Regions from separate parts of the Lysinibacillus irui genome, predicted to be linked through region 1. Evidence: riboswitches for the same ligand, from Rfam matches in the RefSeq annotation. Region 1 holds a riboswitch; each other region holds the start of a gene.
What was found. A riboswitch is a leader RNA that binds a small molecule or an ion and turns the genes downstream of it on or off. The one in region 1 is predicted to bind S-adenosylmethionine.

Region 1 (6,879 bases):
CCGATAATCCGATAAAGTCTGGTTTCTCCTTGCGAATGGCTTCAATTAATTGGGCAGGGGTTACTTTAATGCCTAGATCTACAACCTTATAGCCATTATTACTTAATATAATATCCACAAGGTTCTTCCCAATATCGTGCACATCTCCTTTGACGGTAGCAAGTACCATTTTCCCTTTCCCAGCACTCTCTTCATTCTTCTCCATGAATTGCTCTAAATGGGCAACGGCAGCCTTCATCACACCCGCTGATTGTAAAACCTCTGCTACAATGAGTTGATTATCATTAAATAATCGACCTACCTCAGCCATTCCTTCCATTAAAGGACCATTAATGATATCAAGAGGTGTCTCAAAGATTTCACGGGCTGCATCTAAATCCTCTATTAGTCCTTCCTTCGTACCCTCTAGAATATAGTAAGCTAAACGACCCTCAACCGTTTTTGGTATATCGGCTTCCGTTTTTTCCTTCTTTTTGTCACGATAGAAGTCTGTGAATACGGCTAAGGTTTCATCATTTGTATTAAACAGCAAGTCATTAGCTAGCTTTATTTCCTCTTCAGGAATGGAAGCATATCGCTCTAGCTTCTCTGTATTAACAATAGCGTAATCCAAACCAGCAATTGTACAATGATAGAGATACACAGCATTCAGTACTTCTCGGCCCACTGGCGGTAAGCCAAACGAGATATTACTTACACCTAGAACTGTTAATGTTTGCGGCATTTTTTCTTTGATTAGTCGAATCCCTTCAATGGTTTCGAGAGCAGATCCAATATACTGCTCATCTCCAGTTCCTACTGGGAACATCAATGGGTCAAAAATAATATCTTCTGGTGCAATACCCCATTTTTCAGTTAAAAGTTGATAGGAACGTTCAGCAATTTCAAGCTTACGATGACGATCAACCGCCATACCTTTTTCATCAATTGTACCAACAACTAATGACGCACCGTATTTTTTCACAAGTGGTAATACGGCATCAAATCGCTCCTCGCCATCTTCCAGATTAATAGAGTTAATGATGGCTTTCCCTTGCGAAAATTTTAGCGCCTCCTCGATGACTTTTTCATCTGTTGAGTCAATCACAAGAGGAACCTTCACTTTTTTCACCACCTCCTGCATAAAGCCACGCATATCTTCTAATTCATCACGATCTGGGTTTGCTAAACAAATATCAATAACATGGGCACCATTTTTAACTTGCGCACGTGCAATCTCTGCTGCTTCCTCAAACTTTCCATCAATGATTAAATTTTTAAATTTTCGGGAGCCGATAACATTCGTTCTTTCTCCAATAAATAATGGACGCATGGAATCGTCATACAATAATGGTTCGATACCAGATACCGCATGACCATGCGTTTTTTCTGGTAATTGTCGTGGTTTTTCACCTTTTAAAACTTCACGAATAGCTGCAATATGTGCTGGAGTTGTTCCACAGCAACCACCTACAATATTAAGCCAACCCTTTTCTGCAAAGCCTTTTAATTTTTGCGATAAAGATTCTGGCGATTCATGGTAACAGCCTTCTTCATCAGGTAAGCCAGCATTTGGATAACAACTTATATAGCCTGTTGAAAGCTCTGCTAATGAACGAATATGATCCGTCATAAACTCTGGTCCTGTCGCACAGTTTAAGCCAACTGATAATGGTTTAATATGCTCAATAGATATATAAAAGGCATCAATCGTTTGTCCTGCGAGTGTCGTACCCATCGGTTCAATTGTTCCTGAAATCATAACGGGAAGTTCCTTGCCAGTTGCCGCGAAAGCACGTGTTACCCCTAATGTGCCGGCTTTAACATTCAGCATATCCTGACTTGTTTCCAATAACAGCACATCTGCTCCTGCCTCAATTAAGGCCTTCGCTTGGATAAAGAAATTTTCCTCGAGCTCATCAAATGTAATACCGCCAGTTACGGATAATGTTTTTGTTGTTGGTCCCATAGCTCCAGCTACAAATCGCGGCCAATCCGATGTTGTAAATTTATCCACCGCTTGGCGAGCAATTTCAACTGCACGTTTATTAATCTCTTCCGCTTTTGCACCCAGATCGTATTCATTTAACACAAGAGGAGTTCCACCAAATGTATTCGTACAAATGATATCTGCGCCAGCCTCTAAATATTTAAGATGAATTTTCTCTATAACATCAGGTCTAGTAAGCACAAGATTTTCATTACACCCATCGAGCTCCTCTCCACCAAAATCATCTGCCGATAAGTTTTCATTTTGTAGCATTGTTCCCATTGCGCCATCAAGAATTAAAATACGTTTCTCTAATTGCTCTTCAATCAAGTGCTTAGCCATGTATACTTACTCCTTTTTTTTGTTCATCCAATTGCTCAATATATTTCATCAACTCTAGTGTCACATCATAGCGTAAAAAAGGTGTAATAAGGTAAATACCATTAAAATATTGCGCAGCCACCTCTACTAATTCCCTTGCAATGGCAATACCCTCAGCTGTTGCACGTTCTTTATCTTCACCACAAGCCTTCATTCTTGCTAAGGCATCTTCTGATAATTTGATGCCAGGCACCTCGTGGTGTAAAAACTCTGCACTTTTATAACTCGTAACGGGCATAATCCCAATATATATCGGTGCTTGTAGATGCTTTGTTGCCTCGTAAATTTCCACAATTTTTTCCTTCGTATACACTGGCTGTGAAATAAAATAATCTGCACCATGTTCGATTTTCTTTTCTAAACGTGCCACAGCACGGTCTAACACACGAACGTTTGGATTAAATGCAGCAGCCACTGAAAAATTTGCTTTTTTTCGAAGGGGTTTACCAGAGAAAGAGACCCCTTCATTTAACTGCTTAATTAATTGGATTAGCTCCATCGAGGAGACATCATAAACGCTTGTCGCACCTGGGAAGTCCCCAACTTTTGTTGGATCACCCGTAACAGCTAAGACATCATGAATTCCTAAAGCATTTAATCCCATTAAATGTGATTGCAGACCGATTAAATTACGATCTCGACATGTAATATGTGTTAGAGGACGTACGCCATGTGTATTCTTCAACAATGCTCCCATTGCAATATTGCTAATACGAGGAGAGGCTAGAGAATTGTCTGCCATCATGACTACATCTGCGCCAGCATCATACAATTGTTTTGCTCCTTCAAGGAATCCATCAATTTCTAAATGTCTAGGTGTATCCAGTTCTACAATGACAGATCGTTCACGTTTTACTTTTTCATGAAGAGGCTCATACTTAGGAGGCTCTGCTTCTCGAACGACCTCAATCTTTTCAGGTTTCGCATGCTTTTCATGAACGGGTGATAACTCCTCTAAATATTTTTTTGCTGCCGCTATATGCTTTGGTGTCGTACCACAGCAGCCCCCAATCAAGCGTACCCCTTGATCACGTAGTTCTACTGCTGCTCGACCAAAATAATCAGCCTCCGATTCATAAACGACACGCCCATCTTCTAAGTCAAGAAGTGAAGCGTTCGGATAAGCTGACATAAATGCCTTTTCAGGAAGTTCTACGCCTTCAAATGCTTGTATTGTATGATGTGGGCCAAGCCGGCAATTGACACCAACGATATCTGCACCAAGTGTTTCTAGCTCATGCAAAGCATTATTTAAAGACATTCCATTTTGTAAAACACCAGGCTCATGCATAGATACTTGTGCAATAATTGGTAACATTGTTTTTGCACGTAACATTTTTAATGTTGCAGTTAATTCTTCAAAATCATAATAGGTTTCAAGTAAGAGGCCATCTGGATTTCCTGCAAGTAAAACACTTGCTTGTTCCTCTACAGTCGCTAATATTTCCTCTAGTGTTGCATCACTTTTTCGGATACCACGAATACCTCCTATTGTCCCTAAAACAAATTGACCTCCATCTGCAGCTGCTCGCTTAGCAATTGTAATAGCTGCTTCATTAAATTGTTGAACGCGTGATTCTAATCCATAGCGAGCTAATTTGATGGCATTTGCACCGTACGTATTCGTTTGAATGATGTCAGCACCAGCCGCAATATATTCTCTATGAATCTTTTCAATTAACTCTGGTCTCTGCACATTCATTTCCTCATGGCAATATTCCAATCCATAGCCATAAAGAACTGTGCCTATTGCACCATCCGCCGTCAATACATGCGTGTTTAACTTCTCAAGCAATCCCATAAAACTAGCCTCTCTTCCTATGTCTCTGTATAATAAAAAGCCTTCTTTCATAAAAAAGAAGGCTTTAACGATTCAGCATTGTTGTTCCTTCTCATCTTCGACTCAACGGTCTTCTGGATTTAGCACCTGACAATAAGTTGGTTGCTGAAGCTTCAATGGGCCAGTCCCTCTGCTTCTCTTGATAAGAATTAAGTATGAATTTTTTAAATAATTAAAAGAATCATATCGTTTACTGACGAATGAGTCAAGAGTATTTCACGTAACAAAGTAATTTTTAACTTAAAATCTTAGAAACTGGATAGTTCCTCTGCAAGCTCCTCACCAATTTTTTTCCCATTTTGAATGCAAGCTCCGATACCTACACCAAAATATGAACAGCCTGCTATAGCTAAATTTGGATAGTTTTTGTTCAGTTCCTGAAGCAACCCTTGTAACGCTTCTCTGTGAGCTAAGTCGTATTTAGGCATTTGATCAATCCATTTTGTTACATTTACTACGGTTGGATCCTCTTCTATTCCCAAGCTCTTTCGAACATCCTCTAAAGCAACGGTTGCCAATTCTTCATCAGTCATGGTACGTAGTTGTTCATACGCTGGGTTAATACTCTTATAGAAGAGTCGTACAAGTAATTTATTGTCTCTCGATGTATGCTTCCATTTACGACTTGTCCAAGTTGCTGCATTACAAGTAACGTTAGAATTATGAGAGACAATATAGCCCGTTCCATCTGCTGGCAATTTCGCGTCTGGTACATCGAAGCCTAAGTATATGGTAATGGCTGACGCAGTAGTAAATTGATTAAAATAACGGTTTAATGATTCGTCCTTCATGAGGCTTTGAACAGCTTCATTCGGTAGTGCAAGCACAACATAATCTGCTCCGATATTTTCACCATTTGCTAATGAAATTGTATAGCGGTCTTCCTGTTTTTGAACATGTAAAGTAGCGACACCCTTGATAATTTCAACATTGGTTAATGTTTGCTCAAGTCGATCGATTAAAGAAGTTAAACCATTTTTAAATGATATAAATTTTTTATTGGCAGCTTTAACAAATTGCTCACGGTTCGCATCAAAACCTTTAATGATACTTCCATAATCATTCTTATAATCAATTAAATACGGTAAAGTAGAAGCAATTGAAAGCTGATGTAAATCACCTGAATACACACCTGCTAGAACTGGTGCAATTTGGTTTTTTACTAGTTCCTCTCCTAAATAGTAGGTTAAGAACTCGCCAATTGAACTTTCCTTTGTAAAGCCTTTGTTTGGTAATGTCAAATCCTTTAATGCTTCCTGCTTTCCTTGCTCTGATATTAATGTGCTTTCCTCTAAGGATGCCAAGCTCATTGGAATACCAAATGTAGAATCAGCTGGAATAGCATGTAGTTCATTATTTGTGTAAATATAAGAAATGCCGGTTTCGTTATAAACTAGATTATCTTCAAAATCAAGCTCCTGCACTAGCTCCATAACACCTTTATGGCGAGCGACAATAGAATCAGCACCTGTTTCCATAATAAATCCTTCTTCATATGCCGAATGTAACTTACCACCTAGATATGTATTTTTCTCTACAAGTACTAGACGAACATCTAGATTATTCTCCTTCACTTGACGTTGTAAGTAATGCATTGTGCATAATCCTGTAATTCCGCCACCTAATACAACAACTGTTTTCATATAAACCGCCCCTATTATTAGTTCTTTCTACAGTATAAACCTATTTTCATTGAAAATTGCATTCAACCCTTTACAAATTTAGCAAAAATAGAGCTATCCCTTTAGGAGATAGCTCTAGCCAACATATATATTAATAGGTACTATAGTGTTAATTACGCCTAATACATTGTAGTAAATACTAACCGTCTATACTTTTAAATTTTGCGCAAAGGTCGCTAATTTTTCTGCCGAATTCGTTACTTCTGTAAATGATGTCCCTAACTCACCTAATATACCTACGATTGCTTGTATTTTTGTTGCCATGCAATCATTTTGTTCTTTTGCTTCAGTCATGGCATCTAGTATACTCGTAAACTGGCCTTCTGTTTGCAACATATTTTCCTCACCAGACGCTACTTCTCCTTGAATATTCGTCAAAGAATACTCTAATTTCTCAGTCCGTTCGCTTGTTTTTTTCAATAACAAAGCAACCGCTGTTACCGAATCTTTTGTTTGAATAGATAACTTTCGAACTTCGTCTGCTACTACACTAAATCCTTTTCCCGCCTCTCCAGCTCGAGCCGCTTCAATAGCTGCATTCAAAGCTAACAGATTAGTTTGATTCGCAATAGTAGTAACAACACTCATGATTGTCTCCATTTCTCTAGACATACCTGATAATTGTTCTATATTTTCTTCAATATCATAAAGTGAATGAATAATATTATGCATATTTTGTGATTGATTTTTTAAACGTTCCCGTCCTGCAAGTGCTTCATTTTCAGCTAAAGTCGATACATCAAGCGATTTTTTGGCCAATTTTTTAATCTCATCAGACTGCTTGCTGAGACAGCAAAAAGAATGATTGGTTTCCTGAGAGATTGTGGCAAGCTCTTCAGAAGAACGTACAATTTGTTGTTCAATTGCGACTCTCTCATGCTCCATGCTTTCTTTCATTTCTTCAACAGTATTTTCAAAAGCTTCTAAGACGAGCTGTTGCTCAAAGTTACAAATTTTCGATATAGCTCTTATTGTATTGAACTGATCATAAGGATACTCTATATTTT
Region 2 (6,879 bases), 2.2 Mb from region 1:
CGGCATATCAAAACCAGCTATTTATTACTATTTTCAATCAAAGGATCAATTAATTTCTTTTTTGTTTGAGGAACTTTATAAAGAAATTCAATATGATATCGTTGTTGATTACAAGGAGCTATCTCCAAGCAATTTCATTGAGAAATTACTGAAGATTGGCTATAAGTCAATTGATGAACAGGACAAAGATCCTTATTTTAATAAAATATTTAGTCAGTATTTGTTATTAGCCGCTCGCGACGACCACTACATGCAACAGTTATTAGAGCTTCAATCAGATTATTTAGCAAGATTTTATGATATTTTTCAATACGCAGTGCAACTAGAGGTGCTAGATGAAAATGCCAACATAGAAGCGAAAGCCCACATGTTAGCCATGCTCTATGATAATATTGGCAATTTTATGTTAACTGGTAGTCAATTGAACTATAAGGCTATTTGGAGGGAGGCAGTACATAGCGTCATTCAAGGGGGAAAAGATGAATAAGCAACTTGGTCATCGTCGTATTGAGGGCTTAGATTTTGCAAGAGCATTAGCAATGTTAGGTATGTTTATTGTAAACTTTGGCGTTATTTCAGGTTCAACTGCCAATGGTTCACAATGGCTCATTCAATTGCAAAGTCTTTTTGAGGGGCGCGCCTCTGCACTATTTGTCATTCTAGCAGGAATAGGGACTGCGCTGATGACGCGGAAAGCAAGGGAAGCAAAGGACCCAATTCTTATTCGCCAAAGTAAGTTAACTTTATGGAAGCGTGCTCTTTTTTTGTTTGTTGTTGGGATGGTTTTATATGTGGTCGGATGGACGGGAGATATTTTACATTATTACGGTGTTTATATGTTTCTTGCAGCTTTGTTGATAGCAACTTCAAAGAAAACCATGCTTTTTACAATTAGTGCGGTGATAATCGTTTCCCAATGGCTACAAATCCAATTCAATTATCTAGTTGGGTGGCATCCAAAATATATTTTATTAGAGTATATAGATTTTTGGACGGTAGAAGGTTTTATGAGAAATTTACTGTTTAATGGCTACCATCCCGTTTTTCCATGGATATCTTTTTTTCTCATTGGGATGATTGTAGGTACCTTAGATTTAACCAATAGGGCATTAAGAAAGAAATTAGTTACGGTAGGTATCTTGTTAGGAGTGATTATAGAAATTTTTTCAAAGGTGATTATTCACTTCTCGACAAAATATTTCTTAGATCATGATAGTGCGTTGTATTTATTTGATACAGGACCGATTCCACCAAATATAATGTATGTTCTATCAAATTCGGCTTCGGCTATTGTGATAATAGTAGGTTGTATGTATTTTGTAGAAACTTTCAAAAATAAAGTAATAGAAGCAATCATTAAAACGGGTCAAATGTCCTTAACACACTATGTTGGCCATGTCTTTATTGGCATCACTGTGTTAGAAGTTTTCGATTTAGCAAACAATCCTACAGTCGCTTTTTCGATGCTCTATGCATGCTGTTATTTTTTAGGCTGTGTGTTTTTTTCGGTATGGTGGAGCACTATCCATCAACGAGGTCCACTTGAAAAGCTTATAAGAAAATGGTCCAATTAAAAAGTTAGAGAGTAGCCATCTATTTACTACTGATTAGGCATAAAATACATTCATATCGACTCATTCAAATGTAGAAGATTTATATTACAAAGTATTCAGCTAGGTTTTCTAATATTTTATATTGACATTCGTATAGTAGAATTATAGAATTATTGTCAAGAAACGCAGTACTCTTATCAAGAGAGGTGGAGGGACTTGGCCCAATGAAGCCTCGGCAACCGAAAAGTTAGGTGCCAAATCCAACAGGTGGTATCTGAGAGATAGGAGGGGCTATCAATCAGTTTGATGCGTTGGCCTCTTTTGTACAACAAGAATGATAAAGAAGGGGTGTATCGTATGGCTCAATCGGTAAAGGTAGATGATAAAAAATTAGAGGCAATTGCCAAGGCAATTCAAAATCTTGAATTTGGTGAAGTGCATATTACGATCCAAGATGGTGTCATTGTGCAAATTAATAGGCTTGAAAAACAGAGATTTCCGCAGAAAAAATAACATTGATTTCAGTTGAACGATGTCAAAAGGCCACCAATAAGCATGAAGGATTTCCTTTGCTTACAAGTGGCCCTTTTTTTTTGTCTAAAAAATTAACTATAAAAGCTTTTTGGTATTTGCCCAATATGACGGCGATGGTATAGTAACGGTTCTTTTTGCCCGTTTGTAATGTCTTGCACATGCCCAATAAAAATGGTATGGTCGCCAGCATCTATTTGCTGAAACGTTTTACATTGTAAAATAGCTGCTGTATCATGTAAAATCGGTAGACCTAAAGATGAAGTGGACCACTGTGCCTGTGCAAAACGATCAGGGATTTTACTGGCAAATAGTGTACATAAATGTTCTTGGTCGCTTGCTAAAATATTGACCGCGAAATGAGAAGCATTCGTAAAATAAGAATGAAGCTGAGAATTTTTATCGAGTGACCACAAAATAAGGAGCGGGTCGATTGAAACAGATGCAAAGGAATTGACGGTTAAGCCTATAGGTTTTGTTTCATGACTTGTTGTGACAACTGTAACGCCTGTAGGGTAATTACCTAATGCCAATTTAAAAGCAGCTACTTGATCTGTCATTCAAATATCACCTCTTTATTAATATAAATTAGTTCACGGAGTAAGTAGGTAAAATGAACTTTTTTTTCATATCCTACTAGTAACTCCTTTTCTTGAGTAAATTTTAAACCAATTAAACATACAGGTAAAGGTAATGGGGAAAGAAAGGGGAATTGCCATGACTTTATATTTTGATCACCTGGTTCACCAAGTGGAATCACCAGAAAATATAAAGGTTTTCTTCAATAAACGAAATGTCCACACAGTGAATGGTGGGCAGCACACGATGTGGGGGACTTATAATACGTTAAGCTACTTTGGCTTAAGCTATATTGAACAAATTGCTATCTATGATCGTGATTTATTTGAGCAGGCGGCACAATACCCATATTCCTTACATTATACGTTTAAACGTGATCAAGAGCGCCAAGGATTTTCACGAATAGCCTTGCGTACCAAAAAAATTGAGGAAGAGGGTCAACGCTTACGAGCATTAGGTTATGATGTATATGGGCCGGATGCTTGCAGTCGAACAAGACCGGATGGCACTGTTGTGAAGTGGAAGCTTCTCCATTTTGGCAAACCAGATCTTCTCATTGATTTTCCATTTTTAATTGAATGGGCAGAGGAAGATGAGGAACGTCTGTCACAATTAGTGACAAGCGGTGCTATTGATACAAAACAAGCGATTACAATGGAATCAATCCAATTGTATGTCAAGGATATACGAAGAACAGTTCGTTTATGGCAGGAGGTATTGCAGCTACCAGAGCCTGTGCAACATGAGCAGTTCATCTCGTTACAGCTCCCGAATATGCGATTGGATTTTTATGAGGAAGAGGTTGCAGTAGCTATGACACTTGGTCATATAAAAGAAGGGCCATTTGGTGTGACATTAAAAGATCCTCATCGAACAAAGGAAACATTAGTATGTCCTGGCGCTTTTTATTGGATTAATCGATAATTACAAGATCCACTTCATATGCTGAAGTGGATTCAGACTGTAGACAAACTCGATGAATTTTGAGTTTGCCTACAGTCTTTTTTCTTTTACAATGAAATAAAGCTAAGCTATTGATTTCCACAATGGACGGACGCTTTCCGCGGGTGAGGTCGAGCTGCTTCCCTCGCTTCGCTCAGTCCAGGATCTCGACTTTTCCGCTTTTCCCGCAGGAGTGCCGCCCTTCGTTCCGCAGTTTTCTTAGAGCTTTTTTGAAATTATTTCAAGTGTAATTCCCTTTTGTCATGCTATATGCTTCACATACTTAGTATCAAATTTGCAAAGGGCCACCATTGGTAATAAAAAAAGCGGATGAAGGAATATTTCATTCCTGCTCCGCTGTCCATTTGGAACTAAGCTAATAGTCCATTACCGTTATAATTTCACAACATTTGATGCTTGAGGTCCACGATTACCCTCTACCACATCAAATGATACCTTTTGACCTTCTTCAAGTGTACGGAAGCCTTCCTCCTGGATGCCCGTAAAATGTACAAATACATCTTCTCCATCATCACATTCAATAAAGCCATAACCCTTTTCATTATTGAACCACTTTACGATCCCCTGTTGCATAAGCATTCGCCTCCAATGCGCTTGAATGTAAAATAAAGTTAAATAAGTTGTGCTCTCATTGAGAAAATGTGAAAAAATTGCATTTTCTCTTAGAACATACATGAATTGAACAAAGATGTCAATTGATTGTCGAAATGCTTGCATATCTGGCTTTCTTTTTTTTCACAATTAAGACTATAATGGAAATGAACAACATAGAAAGTAGGATGCCAAATGACAACGAAAAATCAACCATTATCAGATTTAGAAATCGCTAGTCAAGCAGTGATCAAACCTATTACGGAAATTGCCAAAGCTGCGGGTATTCCAGAGGATGCTCTTGAGCAGTATGGACGCTACAAAGCAAAGATTGACCCATTAAAAATTACAGCTCAGGGCGAGGATGCAAAAGTAGTATTAGTGTCTGCTATTAGTCCGACCCCAGCAGGTGAAGGAAAGTCGACAGTGACTGTAGGACTAGCAGATGCCCTTCATCAATTAGATAAGAAGGTGATGGTCGCTTTACGAGAACCATCATTAGGTCCAGTAATGGGAGTAAAAGGTGGCGCAACTGGCGGAGGTTACGCACAAGTAATACCAATGGAGGATATTAATTTACATTTCACTGGTGACCTTCATGCGATTACAACAGCCAACAATGCTTTATCCGCATTTATTGATAATCATATCCATCAAGGAAATGCATTAAACATTGATCCACGACGCATTATTTGGAAACGTGTAATGGACTTAAATGATCGTGCTCTACGTAAAGTAGTCGTTGGTTTAGGGGGACCAGTTCAAGGCATGCCTCGTGAGGACGGCTTTGATATTACGGTAGCCTCCGAAATCATGGCAGTGTTCTGTTTAGCAACAAGTATTGAGGATCTACGTGAACGCATCGCTAGTATCGTGATTGGCTACACATTCGAGCGTGAGCCAGTCTTTGTACGAGATTTACAGGTAGAAGGTGCTCTTACTTTATTATTAAAGGATGCCTTCAAGCCAAACTTAGTACAAACATTAGAAGGAACACCTGCCATTATTCATGGTGGTCCATTTGCCAATATCGCTCACGGCTGTAATTCCATTATGGCGACACAAACAGCTCGTAAGCTAGCGGATATCGTGGTGACAGAGGCAGGCTTCGGCTCTGATTTAGGTGCTGAAAAATTCATGAATATTAAAGCACGGAAAGCTGGCTTTAAGCCAAGTGCCGTTGTTATCGTAGCTACGATTCGTGCCTTAAAAATGCATGGTGGGGTTCCGAAAACAGCGCTTGTTGGCGAAAATGTCGAAGCCCTTTTACAAGGTATTGAAAACTTAGCTAAACATGTGGAGACAGTTCGCACATTTGGCGTTGAACCAATTATTGCATTAAATCGTTTTATTACGGACACAGAGGCTGAATTAGAAGCCGTTCTTAACTGGTGTCAAGAAAATGATGTTCGTATCGCACGTACAAATGTCTGGGAAGAAGGCGGTAAAGGTGGTTTAGCTCTAGCTGAACAAGTACTAGCTGTGCTAGAAGAAGATAACAACTTCTCTCCTTTATATGATGTCACAGAGTCTATTGAAGAAAAAGTGCGTACAATCGTGCAAAAAGTTTATGGTGGGAAAGATGTGCAATTTACTGATCAAGCCAAAAAACAAATCGCCCAAATCGAAAAATTTGGCTGGGACTCTCTTCCGATTTGTATGGCAAAAACACAGTATTCCCTATCAGACCAACCAAGTTTACTCGGTCGTCCAGAAGGCTTTACCATTACCATTCGTGAAGTTATTCCAAAGCTTGGTGCTGGCTTCTTAGTTTGTCTAACAGGCGATATTATGACAATGCCAGGTTTACCAAAAACACCGGCTGCGCTACGTATGAATGTTGATAGCGAAGGACATGCGGTGGGATTGTTCTAACATTACTCTCCTTTCAAAAATTTAACTGCCCCGTAGAAGTTAGACCCTAATCTAACTTCTACGGGGTTTTTTACGACCCACAAACCTTTAGGCTTTAAATCATGAATTGGATAGCTTACTAATGGAATCACTTCAATGTCTAAGGTAATCGTCTAGAGATTATTTTTTACTCTGTCATTTATTAGTGTATTCCATCTGCAAATCCATGAATAAAAATTATTTTTTCGAAACATTAAGATTCTAGTAAAAAACTAGGATCTTTTTTTTGCATAAAAAAACAAGAGAAGTTTCCTTATATAAATGTGTTTGGTAGTTTTTATCAATAGTTCTCTGTTATTGGAAAGAAAGAGCGGATTTTTACAATAGAAGATAATTGTCAAATGAATTTTTATTTAAAAAATACATTGAATTTTCTTTTTCTTTTAAATATAATTTACTTAATTCTAATTCGGAACACTGTTCCGATTATAGGAACACGGAGGGATGAAGTCTTGAAAATCGCAACAGATATTGGCGGTACTTTTACCGACCTAGTTTTCACAGATGAAAAAGGTAATCTTCATTTTGATAAGGGACATACAACACCTGGTCACTTTGAGGATGGCATATTAAATGTATTAGGACGTCATGTTACGGAGGATTCTCTAATTGAATCTTTTATTCATGGTTCAACTGTTATTATTAATACACTGACGGAAAGAAAAGGGGGCGTAGTCGGGTTAATTACAACAAAAGGCTTCCGTGACGTAATAGAAATTGCCCGTGGTAATCGACCAGACTTATATAA
Region 3 (6,879 bases), 540 kb from region 1:
TGCAATGGATTTAACGCCCCCGATAATAATTGCGCCTAATAAAACGACAATAATAAGACCTGTGATCCAAGTATCCAAACCGAAAGCGTTTTCAACAGCACCTGCAATAGCATTTGACTGTACACCAGGCATTAAGATTAACATCGCAATCAAAGCAGCCACTGCAAAAATAACTGCAAACCATTTTTGGCCCATTCCTTTTTCTATGTAAAAGGCCGGTCCACCACGATATTCAGTATCTTTCTCTTCTTTATAGATTTGAGCTAATGTTGACTCTACATACGCGGTTGCCGCACCAATGAAAGCAATTGCCCACATCCAAAAGACAGCACCGGGTCCTCCCATTCCAATCGCTGTCGCAGTACCGGCAATATTACCTGTACCTACACGTCCTGATAGTGCTATCGACATGGCTTGGAAAGACGAAATTCCTTTATCCGATTTTTCCCCTTTAAACATTAAAACAAACATATCTTTAATATGCCTTACTTGTAGGAACCTTGTAATGATTGAGAAAAACAACCCAATCAATAAGATACCATAAATAAACCATGGTCCCCATAATATCCCATTTAACTTCTCCACAATTACATCCATTTTACCCCTCCAATTTAAAATACCTTACTTTAAGTCATTATAGTATTACACTTTTCTGAAAATTACAATATTATTTTTAAGTAACAATATTTAAGTAAGTAACCTAGTAAATGGAAGGGTATAAACCTATTTAATTATATAACCAATTCTTCTTAGCGCATTATTAATAAAATCTCGAATATACATAAAAATCTCTTCACGCTCTACTTCATGAAATAAATTATGATAACAATTTTCCCATTCTTTGAACTGAAACTCTGTGAATTCTTGTTGATGAAGCCAATTACGAGTTTGTCGAGTTTCAGTAATCTTATCTTTCTCAGCAGTCATGATGAGCATCGGCATATTCGGGAATTCACCTTTAGGTAGCAGCACTAAATTTTTCATCATTTGCTGCAGCTCCCGATACCATTTCACTGACACGACAGACATGAATGGTATATCATCTTTCATCTCTTCTCTACCTTCAACACTTCGCGTTAATTTTTCTAAATTAATATCGTGTGTCATTTTAACATTAGCTGTTAAAGCACTTAAACTCGTTAAAGCATTCGATAATTTACCTGGTAATAGCTTTAATTGCAACCAAGGTGATGTCAAAATAATGCCAGCACATTCATATTGCTTCTTTTGCATTGTATGGAGAATTAATGTTGCTCCAAGACCATGACCTATTAAAAAGGTTGGTAAATTATATGAAAAAGCATTTTCAATTAGATTTCTTGTATACTTATTGTACAATTTGAAGTCCTCATCATGGACACGAGCAAACCTTGCATTAATACCATGATTAGGTAAATCCCCCATGACTATGTGGAAGCCTTCCATTCTTAATTTCTCTATAAGCCATGCATACCAACGGTGATTTTCATAAGCACCATGAAGAATAGCAATCACAGCCTTTGCTTGTCCATCAGCTTCCCATTTCCACATTCACATAGTCCTCCTAAAAAATAATTACACTTTGATTATATCGAAATAAATGCCACATTTTAATTTTATATTTCCATAAAGTTGCGTATTTGATACGATAATACTACATTATAGAAAGAAAAGAGGCGATTTTCATGATTTATCCATTCAAAGATAAAACGCCAAAGATCGATCCGTCTGTTTTCATTGCTGATTATGCAACCGTTACGGGCGATGTAACAATTGGTGCTGAAACAACAATTTGGTTTAATACAGTCATTCGTGGGGATGTCTCACCAACAATTATTGGTAAACGTGTTAGCATCCAAGATCTTTGTTGCTTACATCAAAGCCCAAAATATCCACTTATTATTGAAGATGAGGTTACAGTCGGACACCAAGTCACTTTACATAGTTGTACAATTCGCAAAAATGCTTTAATTGGTATGGGCTCCATTATATTAGACGGTGCAGAAATTGGAGAGGGTGCATTTATTGGAGCAGGAAGCCTCGTACCTCCAGGTAAGGTCATTCCTCCGAATAGTTTAGCATTAGGTCGCCCAGCCAAAGTTGTCCGTGAATTAAATGCTGAAGACAAAGAGGATATGGAACGTATCGTACGTGAATACGTAGAAAAAGGTCAATATTATAAATCCCTTCAGAAGTAACCAATCATACACAAAAATTCAATACTAACGAAAAAAATCCCTCGCGTGGCCGTGACCATTTCTTGTTCACGAGCCAGTGCGAGGTTTTTTTGAAAAAATAAAAGGGGCAACATTGCCCCCTTGCATATTAGTACACTAGAATAACGTTCTAACGACTTCATTACTTTAGTTCAATAGTTTACAGATGTGCTTTTTCTCGAAGTGCATCAGCTTTATCGATTTGTTCCCATGGCACATTTAAGTCAGTGCGGCCAAAATGACCATATGCTGCAGTTTGTTTATAGATCGGACGGCGTAGATCCAGCATTTTAATTATACCTGCTGGGCGTAGATCAAATAGTTCACGAACCCATTCTACGATTTCACTTTCTTTCACTCTGCCTGTACCAAATGTATCGACAGCAATGGAAACAGGTTGTGCAACACCAATCGCATAGGCAAGTTGTACCTCAGCGCGGTCTGCTAATCCAGCTGCTACAATATTTTTCGCTACATAACGTGCTGCATAAGCTGCTGAACGGTCTACCTTTGTCGCATCCTTACCTGAGAATGCTCCACCACCATGACGCGCGTAACCACCGTATGTATCAACAATGATTTTACGTCCTGTTAACCCAGCATCTCCTTTTGGTCCACCGATTACAAAACGGCCAGTTGGGTTGATGAAATATTTCGTGTTAGCATCTAATAATTCACTTGGCACAACAGGTCCAATAACAAATTCTTTTAAATCTGCTTGAATTTGATCCAGTGTTGCCTCTTCATCATGCTGTGTTGAAATAACAATAGTATCCACACGTACTGGTACATTATTGTCATCATATTCAATCGTTACTTGAGTTTTACCATCAGGACGTAAATACGCTAATTCTCCTGATTTACGTACTTCTGTTAAACGACGTGCTAATTTGTGTGCTAAACTAATTGGTAGTGGCATTAACTCTGGTGTTTCATTACATGCGTAACCAAACATTAGACCTTGGTCACCAGCACCAATAGCTTCAATATCAGCATCTGTCATTGAGCCTTCACGCGCTTCTAATGCTTGGTCAACACCTTGTGCAATATCCGGTGATTGTTCACCAATAGCCACAAGCACGGCTAAGTTTTCAGCATCAAAGCCATATTTACCGCGTGTATAGCCTATTTCGGCTACAGTATCACGAACGATACCTTTAATATCTACATAAGTAGAAGTTGTAATTTCTCCTGCTACTAATACTAATCCTGTTGTTACAGTAGTTTCACACGCTACACGTGCATTTGGATCTTCTGCTAAAATAGCATCTAAAATGGCATCCGAGATTTGGTCACAAATTTTATCTGGATGTCCTTCTGTTACACTCTCTGATGTAAACAGTCGACGGTTTGTCATTTGGTTTTCCTCCTATTACTTTTATGAAAAGTAGTTGTGTATGAATACGGTACTCATTACCCATGTCAAGTCCGCTCCTAAGGATTGAACTCTCAAGCCGTTACTGCTGCTTTTAACACGAGGATTTCGAAAGATCCGTCATTATAATAAGGAAAGAACTACATATACTTACCTTTACATTCATTTTAAACAATAAAAAAATCCTTTACTCACGTTACTTTACATGAGGAAAGGAATAATGACTTCGTAACCTTTCACTCTTATCGTTCAAGGGATGTTCCCTTGCATCAGGTTGGCACCAACGCATGTCGTGAAATGATTCATGCAGGTTGCCGGGTTTCACAGGGCCTGACCCTCCACCAGCTCGGGATAAGAGTATCCGTTCAATTGTATGTTACTGAAAAGGTCGAACGTTGTCAAATATTTTCTAATGTATTACTGTATAGAAAGGAAGGAACTGATTAAACAAAAACTTTTCATACTTGGATGATGATGTAAATAGAAGCAAATTAATCCCTACAACATACCTAGCATCTTGTGGTAACATATGTGTGGCTCAATTTTTATGCCTAATTACAGTAGGATTGATTGGATTCTACTCGAAAAACATTATTTTTTGTCAGTTTATTGAAAAGTGATAAAAACTCTAAAATAATTTCTTAATTAGTATAGATTATTTAAGCAATTGTGTTATACTATTTTTGAAATTAAGAAAAAATCCCTCTAAATCAAGGGAATACTATAAAAAAGGATGGTATTTAATCGATGAATTCAGTAGAAATTGCAAACGAACTGAAGGAATTATTAAACGGCGGTAACATTAATGTTCAACTTTCAGTACCACAATTAGCAGAAAAAGCTACATCTCGTGGTGAAGCAATGTTAACAGTAGATGGCGCAGTTCGTGCAGAAACTGGCAAATACACTGGTCGTTCACCTAAAGATAAATATACGGTAGAAGAAGAAAGCACAAAAGATCAAATTGACTGGGGTAAAGTCAACCAACCTATTTCTTCTGAAGTGTTCGATAACCTATATGTAAAAGTAATAAAATATTTAAAAGAACGTGACGAGTTATTCGTATTCAAAGGCTTTGCAGGTGCTGACAAAGATTCTCAATTAAGCATTCAAGTGATTAATGAATACGCTTGGCACAATCTTTTTGCTCATCAATTATTTATCCGTCCAACTAAAGAAGAATTAGCTTCTCATGTTGCAGACTTCACAGTTATCTCTGCTCCTAACTTTAAAGCAGATCCTGCAGTTGATGGTACATCTTCTGAAACATTCATCATTGTATCACTTGAAAAGAAAATTATTTTAATTGGTGGTACTGAGTATGCTGGTGAAATGAAAAAATCTATTTTCGGTATCATGAACTACTTATTACCACAACAAGGAATCCTTTCAATGCACTGTTCAGCAAACGTTGGTGAAGCTGGCGATGTGGCATTATTCTTCGGTCTATCTGGTACTGGTAAAACGACTTTATCTGCTGACCCAGATCGTAAGCTTATCGGTGACGATGAACATGGCTGGTCTGATAATGGAGTGTTCAACATTGAGGGTGGTTGCTATGCAAAAACAATCAACCTTTCTGCTGAAAAAGAACCAGAAATCTACAATGCAATCCGCTTCGGTTCTGTTTTAGAAAACGTAGCTGTTGACCCAGAAACTCGTATTTGTGATTATGATGATGGTTCATTAACAGAAAACACACGTGTTGCTTATCCAATCCAATACATCGAAAATATTGTTGATCCATCTGTTGCAGGTCATCCAAAAACTATCATCTTCTTAACAGCTGATGCGTTTGGCGTATTACCTCCAATCAGTAAATTAACAAAAGAGCAAGCAATGTACCACTTCCTAAGCGGTTTCACTTCTAAACTTGCTGGAACTGAACGTGGTGTAACAGAACCAGAACCAGTATTCTCTACTTGCTTCGGTTCTCCATTCCTTCCACTTCCTGCAACAGTGTATGCAGAAATGTTAGGTCAAAAGATTGACGAGCACGGCGCACAAGTATTCCTAGTAAACACTGGTTGGACTGGTGGCGAATATGGTACAGGTAGCCGTATGAAGCTTTCTTACACACGCACAATGGTACGTGCAGCAATCGATGGCAAATTAACAAATGTAGAAACAACACAAGATGCTGTCTTTGGTTTACACATTCCAACAGCAGTTGAAGGTGTACCTTCTGAAGTGTTAAACCCTCGTGAAGCTTGGGCAGATAAAGCTGCTTATGATGAAAAAGCGGCTGAACTTGCAGGTCTATTCAATGAAAACTTTAAGAAATTCACAAACGTTTCTGAAGCTATCATTACACTTGGTGGCCCATTAAAATAAACTATATACAGAACAAAGGGAACGATTTCACTCGTTCTCTTTTTCTTTTTTCTTAATGATAATATAGGGAGTTACGTATGATTATTTTTAAGTTAACTACAATTGCATGATTACTAGTGTTAACTTGGAAAAAGGCATAACCTGATAAAAGTAATTTTGGTCAATTTCAGTTTTATTGACTCCTTTTTTCATTTCATACCTGTTATAGAATATCTGTACCCGAATAAAGGTAGAAAAAATCGATATTTAAAGTTTTTTAGCAAAATAAAACAATAAATAGAGTTTGAGCCCATCCTCTCTATAAATTAGATAGGATGGGCTTATTGTTTGTTCCTGTTAGAAAGAAGGACAAAGAAAAATACCTTTGCAGTATGATTGATTGGTGTGGAGCCTGCGTCACTCCTAGGGGATTAGCGTCACAGATAAGACCCTGGAGCGAACGAAGTGAGTGAAGCGGCTTATCGGACGCCCCCTGGAAAGGACGCCGGCGGAACGGAAATCAACCCCTCGCCTTGCCACTTTGAACAAGAAGCCTTCTTGTTCTCTCAAATTACATACTTCAATTTTCTTTGTTTCAATTATTGTTGTTTCATCCATTGGCAAAGAGCGCGGACGGTTTCTCGATTTTTAGCAGGTGGGTATTGATGGGCATAGTTAGGGTCATACCATGTTTCGTATGTTTTATTAGCCTCGTCTAAGAAAAAGGCCAATTGTCTAGCATGTTCGATATCAACATTTTCATCCCGATAGCCATGGATAATTAATACTGGAGCTGTTATTTGCTCAACTTCGAAAAGCGGTGTTCGTGCATCATAAGCTTCAGGTACACGATTCGGTGTTCCTCCAATCACCCGTTTCATCATTCTTCGCATATCTGTTCGCTCCCAATAAGTAGCTGTTGCATCAGAAACACCTGCCCATGTGACGACAGAGGTGATATCCTTTCTTAAAATAGCTGTCCAAAGAGCCATAATT

Region 2: linked by a shared signal. The riboswitch ahead of OU989_RS07795 (YezD family protein) and the one ahead of OU989_RS19665 (bifunctional homocysteine S-methyltransferase/methylenetetrahydrofolate reductase) in region 1 are both predicted to bind S-adenosylmethionine.
Region 3: linked by a shared signal. The riboswitch ahead of metK (methionine adenosyltransferase) and the one ahead of OU989_RS19665 (bifunctional homocysteine S-methyltransferase/methylenetetrahydrofolate reductase) in region 1 are both predicted to bind S-adenosylmethionine.

Annotation. Positions count from the first base shown of each region.
Region 1 is NZ_CP113527.1:3,904,375-3,911,253, forward strand. Features, by position in the region: gene metH (methionine synthase) at 1-2,311, opposite strand, end outside; gene OU989_RS19665 (bifunctional homocysteine S-methyltransferase/methylenetetrahydrofolate reductase) at 2,304-4,151, opposite strand; SAM riboswitch class I at 4,240-4,339, opposite strand; gene OU989_RS19670 (protoporphyrinogen oxidase) at 4,439-5,833, opposite strand; gene OU989_RS19675 (globin-coupled sensor protein) at 6,020-6,879, opposite strand, start outside.
Region 2 is NZ_CP113527.1:1,607,462-1,614,340, forward strand. Features, by position in the region: gene OU989_RS07785 (TetR/AcrR family transcriptional regulator) at 1-487, shown strand, start outside; gene OU989_RS07790 (DUF418 domain-containing protein) at 480-1,574, shown strand; SAM riboswitch class I at 1,745-1,841, shown strand; gene OU989_RS07795 (YezD family protein) at 1,911-2,066, shown strand; gene OU989_RS07800 (flavin reductase family protein) at 2,159-2,644, opposite strand; gene OU989_RS07805 (VOC family protein) at 2,802-3,587, shown strand; gene OU989_RS07810 (cold-shock protein) at 3,999-4,199, opposite strand; gene OU989_RS07815 (formate--tetrahydrofolate ligase) at 4,413-6,092, shown strand; gene OU989_RS07820 (hydantoinase/oxoprolinase family protein) at 6,584-6,879, shown strand, end outside.
Region 3 is NZ_CP113527.1:3,363,258-3,370,136, forward strand. Features, by position in the region: gene OU989_RS16850 (alanine/glycine:cation symporter family protein) at 1-597, opposite strand, end outside; gene OU989_RS16855 (alpha/beta hydrolase) at 724-1,530, opposite strand; gene OU989_RS16860 (gamma carbonic anhydrase) at 1,665-2,177, shown strand; gene metK (methionine adenosyltransferase) at 2,356-3,552, opposite strand; SAM riboswitch class I at 3,810-3,928, opposite strand; gene pckA (phosphoenolpyruvate carboxykinase (ATP)) at 4,318-5,904, shown strand; gene OU989_RS16875 (alpha/beta hydrolase family protein) at 6,483-6,879, opposite strand, start outside.